Regions from separate parts of the Kribbella deserti genome, predicted to be linked through region 2. Evidence: riboswitches for the same ligand, from Rfam matches in the RefSeq annotation. Region 2 holds a riboswitch; the other holds the start of a gene.

Evidence for each region. A riboswitch is a leader RNA that binds a small molecule or an ion and turns the genes downstream of it on or off. The one in region 2 is predicted to bind S-adenosylmethionine.
Region 1: it holds a riboswitch for S-adenosylmethionine, as region 2 does, so the genes downstream of both, thrC (threonine synthase) here and ACFFGN_RS13550 (aminotransferase class V-fold PLP-dependent enzyme) in region 2, are expected to answer to the same signal.

What each region holds. Positions count from the first base shown of each region.
Region 1 covers NZ_JBHLTC010000006.1:260,491-264,814, forward strand. Annotated here, with positions in the region: gene otsB (trehalose-phosphatase) at 1-472, shown strand, start outside; gene ACFFGN_RS06645 (hypothetical protein) at 682-1,110, opposite strand; gene ACFFGN_RS06650 (DNA-3-methyladenine glycosylase family protein) at 1,191-2,123, shown strand; SAM riboswitch class I at 2,521-2,662, shown strand; gene thrC (threonine synthase) at 2,674-3,942, shown strand; gene ACFFGN_RS06660 (ubiquitin-like small modifier protein 1) at 3,939-4,214, shown strand.
Region 2 covers NZ_JBHLTC010000018.1:26,510-30,833, reverse strand. Annotated here, with positions in the region: gene ACFFGN_RS13565 (MarR family winged helix-turn-helix transcriptional regulator) at 1-236, opposite strand, end outside; gene ACFFGN_RS13560 (NADP-dependent oxidoreductase) at 332-1,264, shown strand; gene ACFFGN_RS13555 (DinB family protein) at 1,277-1,801, opposite strand; SAM riboswitch class IV at 1,942-2,055, shown strand; gene ACFFGN_RS13550 (aminotransferase class V-fold PLP-dependent enzyme) at 2,070-3,434, shown strand; gene ACFFGN_RS13545 (prolyl oligopeptidase family serine peptidase) at 3,505-4,324, opposite strand, start outside.

The DNA.
Region 1 (4,324 bases), on a different contig from region 2:
GGCCCAATTGCCCGAATTGCTGCGTTCGCTCGGTCAGCCCGACGCGTTCATCGAGGACAAGGGCAGTTCGCTCGCGGTGCACACCCGGCGGCTGCCGACTCCGGATGAGGCCTTCCAGGCATTGCGCGACCCCCTGGGCGAACTGGCCGAAGGCGTTGGCCTGCGGCTCGAACCGGGCAACCTCGTGCTCGAGCTGCGCCCGCCTGGCGTCGACAAGGGAGTAGCCCTGCGCCGCCTGGTGGCCGAGACCGATGCGAAGGCGGTGCTCTACGCGGGGGATGACCTCGGCGACCTGGCCGCCTTCGCCGCGATCGACGCGATGCGCGCCGACGGCCTGTACGCCGTACTCGTGGCGGCCCGTTCGTCCGGCGCGACCGAGGTGGCCGACGCCGCCGACATCGTGGTGGACGATCCGGCCGGCGTGGTCACGGTTTTCACCGCCCTCGCCGACGCCATCGCCGCTCGCGCCTAGACCACCTCATGTTGTCCGCGCGGCGGGCTTGATACGCGATGGCTTCCCGCGCGGCGGGCTTATGTGCGACGGCTTCCCGCGCGGCGGGCTTATGTGCGACGGCTTCATGCGCGGCGGGCTTATGTGCGACGGCTTCATGCGCGGCGGGCTTATGTGCGACGGCTTCCCGCGCGGCGGGCTTATGTGCGACGACTTCATGCGCGCAGGCTTTAGGCGCGGCGGAAGAGCGGCCGTAAGGGGCGTTCGTTGTAGCCGCCGTCGGCCAGACCCGCGAGCCGTTCGAAGGGGTTGCGCGAGGCCGGGCAGCCCGTGCGCAGGAACGACCAGGCCGCGCCGAGGCCGTAGAGCGGCAGCATCGGCAGGCCGATCAGGCAGAAGTACTGCCAGGAATGCCGTTCCTCGTGGCGGACCAGGGCCGGGCTGTTGTCGAAGTACGAGCGGTCGTGTTTGGTCAGCACCACGTTGCCGAGCGTGAAGGCGCCCGCGACCGGAAAGCCGAGGCGGTACCCCGTCCCGTAGAGCAGACCGCGCGGTCCACGGCTGAGCTTCGCCCGCCCGATGAGCGCCACCAGGAGCCCGGCGAGCGTGGTCAGATTGAGTAAGTTCACCACCACTTTGACCCGCTGCCACCCCGTCATACCCCGAGTATGAGCGCCCCGGATGGCCTTGTCCCGCCCGCGCGCGCGGCTTTGTCGGTGCCGGCAGGCAGACTGGAGCGGTGACTTCGGTGAAGCGGCGATGGGTGCCCGGGCGACCGGCCGATCCGCAGTTGCTGATCGGCGCGTTGCGGCGAGGCGCGGGCGATCCGACGTACCGGTTCGATCGCGACACCCGCACGGTCTGGCGAGCCACTCACACGCCGGACGGCCCGGTCCTGCTCCGCCTCACGCCGTACGACGCGCTCGGGGAGATCGACGCCGAGGCCTGGGGACCGGGCGCGGCCTGGGCGCTGGACGGTGTGCCCGAGCTGCTGGGTGATTCCGACAGCTGGGAGGGGTTCGAGCCGCAGCACGACGTACTGGCCCACGCCGCGCGCCGGTTCGCGTACTTCCGCGTGCCGAAGACCCGGGCCGTCTTCGAGGCGATGGCCGCTGCCGGGATCGAGCAGGTTGTCACCGGCAAGGAGGCCTTCCGCGCCTGGAGGGTCCTCATCAAGACGTACGGCGAACCAGCGCCCGGGCCAGCCGAACTCTTCGTGCCGCCTACCCCCGAGCAGTGGCGGTTGATCCCGTCGTGGATGTGGTTGCGCGCCGGAGTCGACGGGAAGCGCTCGCGCGTCGTCATCACCGCGGCCACCCGTGCGAAGGCTCTCGAACGTACCTTGGCTCTAACCGATTCGACCGAGGTGGAACGGGCCCTGCGGTCCTTGCCGGGCGTCGGGGTCTGGACCGCCGCCGAGGTCCGCCAGCGGGCGCACGGTGATGCCGACGCCTTCTCGTTTGCCGACTATCACGTGTCCCGCAACGTGTCGTATGCGTTGACCGGCGAAGAACTCGACGACGACGCCACCGCCGAACTCATCGAGCCATACCGAGGCCACCGCTACCGAGTCCAGCGCCTCCTCGAACTAGCCGGCCCCGGCCACCCCCGCTACGGCCCCCGCATGTCCCTCCCCACCCACACCCCCGGCGCCACCCACCACCTCCGCTGACCCCTCTGTATCCCGTTCATCGGACGCTAGTTACCCGGCGTGTCGCCGTTCATCGGACCCTTGTGACAGGGCGTGTCGCCGTTCACTGGACCCTTCTGACCAGAGATCCGGCCATGGACTGCCAGCACCAGCGTGCCGGTCAGAACCGCGGCGAAAGGCCGACGAGACGATCCCGGCCGATCGTGGTTCCGGCGGCGGCTCGGGCAAGTTTGGTCACAAGCGTCCGATCAATGCCGACACGCCCTGTCACAAGCGTCCGATGAACGGCGACACGCCGGGTAACTAGCGTCCGATGAACGGGAAGCGCGGCGGGGCGGGGGTGGGGGTGGTGAGATCTGGGGTCTCGGATGGTGGGATCGGGGGACGGAATGTGGGATGGGTTGGGTAATCTCGGTCGTGCTCATCCAGAGGGACTGAGGGAAACGGCCCGTTGAAGTCCCGGCAACCCTCCCCGTTGACGCCTCGATCCGGAGGTGTTCGGCGGCGGAACGGTGCCAAATCCGTCCCGTGCCGAGATCCGGATGCGGGGAAGATGAGGAGGGAACTCCGCATGAGCCTGACCACCGCTCCCGAGACCCACACCATCCGCGAAGGCGCCTTCGGCAATGCCACGCACCTGAGCTGTCGCGCTTGTGGAGCACAGTCGCCGCTCGGCCCGTACTACGCCTGTATGGAGTGTTTCGGTCCTCTCGAGGTCGGCTATTCCTATGGCACGGTCACTCGTGAGCAGATCGAGGCCGGCCCCAAGAACATCTGGCGCTACCAGCCGCTGCTGCCGGTTCCGACCGACGTGGAGAGCTTCCCGAACACCGAGCCCGGCTACACCCGCTTGGTCAAGGCGGACAACCTGGCTCGCGAGCTCGGCCTGAAGACCCTCTGGGTGAAGGACGACTCGGGCAATCCGACCCACTCCTTCAAGGACCGGGTCGTCGCCACCGCCCTGAGCGCCACCCGCGAGCTCGGGCTCAAGGTCTTCGCGTGCCCCTCCACCGGCAACCTGGCGAACGCCGTCGCGGCCGCAGCGGCCCGGGCCGGTATCCGCTCGGTGGTCTTCATTCCGAGCAACCTCGAGCGGGCCAAGATCATCACCACCGCGGTGTACGGCGGAACCCTGGTGGCCGTCGACGGCAACTACGACGACGTGAACAAGCTGGCCTCGGAAATCGCCGGCGAGGAAGAGGGCTGGGCCTTCGTCAACGTCAACGTCCGGCCGTACTACTCCGAGGGTTCCAAGACCTTGGCCTTCGAGATCGCCGAGCAGCTCGGTTGGCGCCTGCCGCAGCAGATCGTCGTGCCGGTCGCTTCGGGCTCACAGCTCACCAAGATCGACAAAGGTTTCACCGAGCTGCAGAACCTCGGCCTGGTCGACACGTGCGACTACAAGGTGTACGGCGCGCAGGCGACGGGTTGTTCTCCGGTCGCGCAGGCCTTCCGCGACGGCCACGACGTGGTGAAGCCGGTCAAGCCCGACACCATCGCGAAGTCCCTGGCGATCGGTAACCCGGCCGACGGGCCGTACGTGCTGGACGTGACCCGCCGTACCGGTGGTGCCGTCGAGGACGTGACCGACGAAGAGGTTGTCGAGGGCATCCAGTTGCTGGCCCGCACCGAGGGCATCTTCGGTGAGACCGCGGGCGGGGTGACCGTCGCGACGCTGAAGAAGCTGCTCGCGACCGGCCAGCTCGATCCCGAGGCCGAAACCGTCATCATCAACTCCGGCGACGGGCTGAAGACGCTCGACGCCGTCGCCGACCGGGTCGGCCCGAAGGTCACCATTCCCGCGACGTACGACGCATTTGTGAAGGCAGGTCTGCAGTGAGTGTGAGTGTGCGCGTTCCGACCATCCTGCGGCCCTACACCCAGGGCGTATCCGAGGTCTCCGTGGACGGCTCGACCCTGAGCGAGGTGCTCGAGTCCCTCGACGCCTCGTACCCGGGCATCAAGTCGCGCGTGCTGGACGAGGCGGGCGAGCTGCGCCGCTTTGTCAACGTCTACGTGGACAACGACGACGTGCGCTTCTCCGAGGGCCTGCAAACCCCGATCAAGGACGGCGGCCAGGTCTCCATCATCCCCGCCGTCGCCGGCGGCTGAGCCACTCACCTTTAGCGTTCGTCGGTCGAATCCGCCCTCGCCCGCAGCGGACCTTCAAGAGGTCCGCGGCGGCACAGAGGGTGGATTCGGACCGATGAACGCCAGTGGTT
Region 2 (4,324 bases):
GCCTGATACGTGAGACCACTGCGGCTGTACACAACACCATCCGCCAGATCGGTCATCCGCTGCTGCCCGCCGGGTGCGTCGTTCAGCCTTGCCAGGATCTGGAACTGCACCCAGCTCAGCCCGCCGTCCACGCGCAAGTGCTGCTCGACGGCGTGCTGCAACAGGCTGCTGACCTCCATCAGGGCGAAGTACCCGGCCAGCTGAGCCGGATCCAGCGGTCCGCCTTTGCGCGTCATGACCAGCACCCTACTTGCTTCGAATTCAAAGCGTGCTACCGTCGTTCATGTGCTTCGAATTCGAAGCAACTTCCGCCAAGCAAGGAGACCGCATCATGAAGGCAGTGCGCTACCACCAGTACGGCGACAGCGAGGTCCTGCGATACGAAGAGGCCGACCGGCCGACGCCTGGACCGGGCCAGGTGCTGATCCAGGTCGCCGGGATGGCGTTCAACCCGGTCGATGCGGGCATTCGCGGCGGTTACCTGCGGCAGGTGTTCCCGCTGGAGTTCCCGCACATCCCCGGTCACGACGTGGCGGGCACGATCGCGGAGCTCGGCCCGGGCGTCGTGGGATACCGGGTCGGCGATCCGGTCATCGGGTTCCTCCCGATGACCGCGAGCGGCGCCGCCGCCGAGTTCGCGCTAGCCCAAGTCGAGGCGTTGACCGCCGCGCCGGGCAAGGTCGATCTCGCGGACGCCGCGGCCCTGCCGTCTACCGGATTGACCGCATGGCAGGCGCTGTTCGAGCACGCGGGACTGCAGGCGGGACAACGGATCCTCATCAACGGCGCGAGTGGAGCAGTCGGCGGCTTCGCCGTACAGCTGGCCAAACAGGCGGGCGCGGTCGTCATCGCGACGGCAGGCCCGCGCGGCCTCGAGAAGGCCCGCGCCCATGGTGCCGACGAGGTCCTCGACTACACCTCGGCGTCGGTACCGGCCGCGATCACCGAACCGGTCGACGCCGTTCTCAATCTGGCACGGCTCGACCAACCGCAGCTACACGAACTCCTGGATCGCGTGCGTCCTGGCGGCGTTTTCGTCACGACGGTTCCGCCCGGGCTGGAGAGCGTCGAGGGCGACGTTCGCGCGGTGACCATGTTCGTTCGCAGCGACGTCGGTCAGCTCGCCGGGCTGGTCGCGAAGGTCGACGCGGGCGAGCTACGGATCGACGTCAGCGCGCGCTACCCGCTGGCCGAACTCGCCAGGGTGCACCAGCTGAGCGACGCGGGCAAGCTCCCCGGCAAGGTCGTCGTCACACCTGCCTAGACCCTGAATGCATTAAGCCCCGGTGACGCCGTCGAGGCGCTCGCGGACCATGTCGGCGTGGCCGCAGTGGCGGGCGTACTCCCCGATCATGTGCAGGTAGATCATCCGCAGCGACGCCTCCTCCCCCTTCAGGTCGAAGCGCTCGTCCAGGTCATATCCCGCCGCGGCCTCGTCCGACAGCCGCCATTCTTCGATCAACTGCTCGTACTCGGCTTGGGCGCGGGACGCGTCGAGCAGTTCGAAGTCCGCATCCTTGCCGAGTTCCGGGTCGAACAGCGGCTCGGCCGGCTCGAATCGCCCGGCGGCGAAGTTGCGGCGGAACCAGATTCGCTCCACCTTCGCGAGGTGCCGGATCAGGCCCAGCAGCGACAACGTCGACGGCGACGCGGGTCGCTCGGCCAGCTGTTCGGCCGTCAGCCCGGCGCATTTGTAGAGCAACGTCGTGCGGTAGAAGTCGAGATAACCCGCCATCAGCTCGCGCTCCCCCGCGACGAGGGAGCCTTCCGGCCGGGTGATTTCGGGCGCTGTCCAGGTCATCCGCGCATCCTCTCCGCCACGTCGAGCCGGCGCCAGCGAGATTCGCCCGCACGCGTGACGTCTCACGATACGGAGGTAAATCCCAACTAGTGAGATTGTCACTGGCGCGATCCCGGGGCGATTCGTTACCGTCTTCGGCAGGTCATGAGCGCCAGCGTCAAGCCCCGGCTCGCTGGCCGGCAACCCTCCTCCGCGGTGGGGTGCCCCGGGTGAGGACCAGGCCGTCCGGACACCCCGGTCGGCAAGCGCGGACCACCGGGAGGTCTCCATGTCCATCCTCTCCATCCTCGAACCGTCGCAGACCGCTGCGGCCCGTCCGGCCGTCACCCGCCGCTTCACCGGCGGCATTCCCGCCACGGTCGCGACGGATCTGCTCGTGCCGCTGGCCGACGGCCGCGTCACGGATTACGCGAACTTCGACCATGGCGCGAGTGCCCCCTGTCTGGAGTCGGTGCGAGCCGCGGTCGAGGCAGCCCTGCCGTCGTACGCGTCGGTGCATCGCGGCAACGGCTACGCCTCGCGCATCACCACCCAGTGGTACGAGCGCGCCCGCGCCGAGGTACATGCGTTTGTCGGCGCCCGGTCCGACGACCAGGTGGTGTTCACGCGGCAGACCACCGACGCCCTGAACCTGCTGGCGCGATGCCTGCCGAGCAACGCCACGGTGATCGTGTTCGAGACCGAGCACCACGCGGCGCTGCTGCCCTGGCCGGCCGAGCGTACGGTCCGACTGGCCGCGCCGGACTCCCCCGCTTCCGCGGTCAGCGCCGTCGCCAACGCCCTTCGCGAGGCGCCGGAGGGTCCCCGGCTTGTAGTCGTCACAGGCGCCTCGAACGTGACCGGCGAGATCTTCCCGGTAGCCGAGATCGCCGCCGTCGCGAAGGCCCATGGCGCGCGGATCTGCCTCGACGCGGCGCAGCTGGCTCCGCACCGCGTAGTGGACATTGCCGCGCTTGAGGTCGATTGGGTCGCACTGTCCGGTCACAAGCTCTACGCCCCGTACGGCGCTGGCGCCCTCGTCGGCCGGGCCGACTGGCTCAACGCGGCCAACCCGTACCTGGCGGGTGGCGGCGCCACCTCGGCCGTTACGGGCGACACGACCGTTTGGAACGAAGGGCCGTCCCGCCACGAGGGTGGCTCGCCCAACGTCATCGGCGCGATCGCGCTCGCTGCAGCGTGTGCGGCGATCTCGAAGCACCGCGACGCGATCGAGCAGCACGAGCAGTTCTTGCTCGGCCGGTTGCGCGACGGCCTTGCCAACATCCCAGGCGTCAAGACCTACTCGCTGTTCGGGCACGACGCCGACCGCGTCGGAACGGTCACCTTCACGATCGAAGGCCTGACGTCCACTCTGGTGTCGGCAGCGCTCTCCGCGGAGTACGGGATCGGCGTACGGGACGGCAAGTTCTGCGCCCATCTCCTGACGGGCCACCTGCTCGCAGGTGATCCGACAAGTTCCACGGCCGTTCGCGCCAGCCTCGGCCTCGGTGTCACCCGCGAGCACGTCGAGCGCCTTATCGAGGCGATTCGCACCCTTGCCACGAAGGGCCCGAAGTCGGCGTACCTGGAGTCGGCGGAAGGCTGTCAGCCCGTCACCGACCCGCGCGATCTCACCGCCCCGCAGATCTGGTAAGTCCCGCTACCGCCTTCGCCGCAGACTCGACCTCAATCGTGCGCGCGGGGAAGACCGCGCGGGAACCGCGTTAGGCCTCCGTCGGCCGCAGACCCGTATAACCAGCCGCGAAGGCCAAGAGGTCTGCCCACTCGGAAGCAACCATCGCCAGCGGTTTGCCCATGCCATGTCCGGCGTCGACCTCGATGCGCGCGATCACCGGGTTGTCGCCGGCTTGGGCGTGCTGTAGCGCCGCGGTGAACTTGTGGCTGTGCAGCGGCACCACGCGATCATCGTGGTCCGCTGTCATCACCAGCGTCGGTGGGTACGACGTACCGGGCTCAAGATTGTGCAGCGGCGAGTAGGCCAGCGCCGTACGGAAATCCGCCTCGTCGTCGGGCCGGCCGTAGTCGGATGCCCAGGCCGCTCCGATCGTGAATTTGTGGAAGCGCAGCAGGTCCATCACCCCCACGCACGGCAGGGCCGCCGCGAACAACTCGGGCCGCTGCGTCATCACCGCGCCCACGAGCAGGCCACCGTTGCTGCGACCATGAATCGCCAACTGGGCGGCGGTGGTGACACCTGTGCGCTGCAGCTCCTCGGCTACACCGATGAAGTCGTCGAAGACGTTCTGCTTCCGGTCGAGCCTGCCCGCGTCGTACCACTCGCTGCCGAACTCACCGCCTCCCCGCAGGTTGGCCAGGACGAGCACACCACCTGCGGCAAGCCAGGCGGACCAGCCCGGGCGGTAGTCCGGGACCAGCGGGACCTTGAACCCGCCATAGCCGTACAAGAGCGTCGGCCGCGGCTCGGCGTAGTCCAGGTCGGCCCGAGTCACCAGGAAGTACGGGACGGGCGTGCCGTCCTTGCTCGGCGCCGACGCCCTCGTGACGGTGATCTCGGGTGGTACG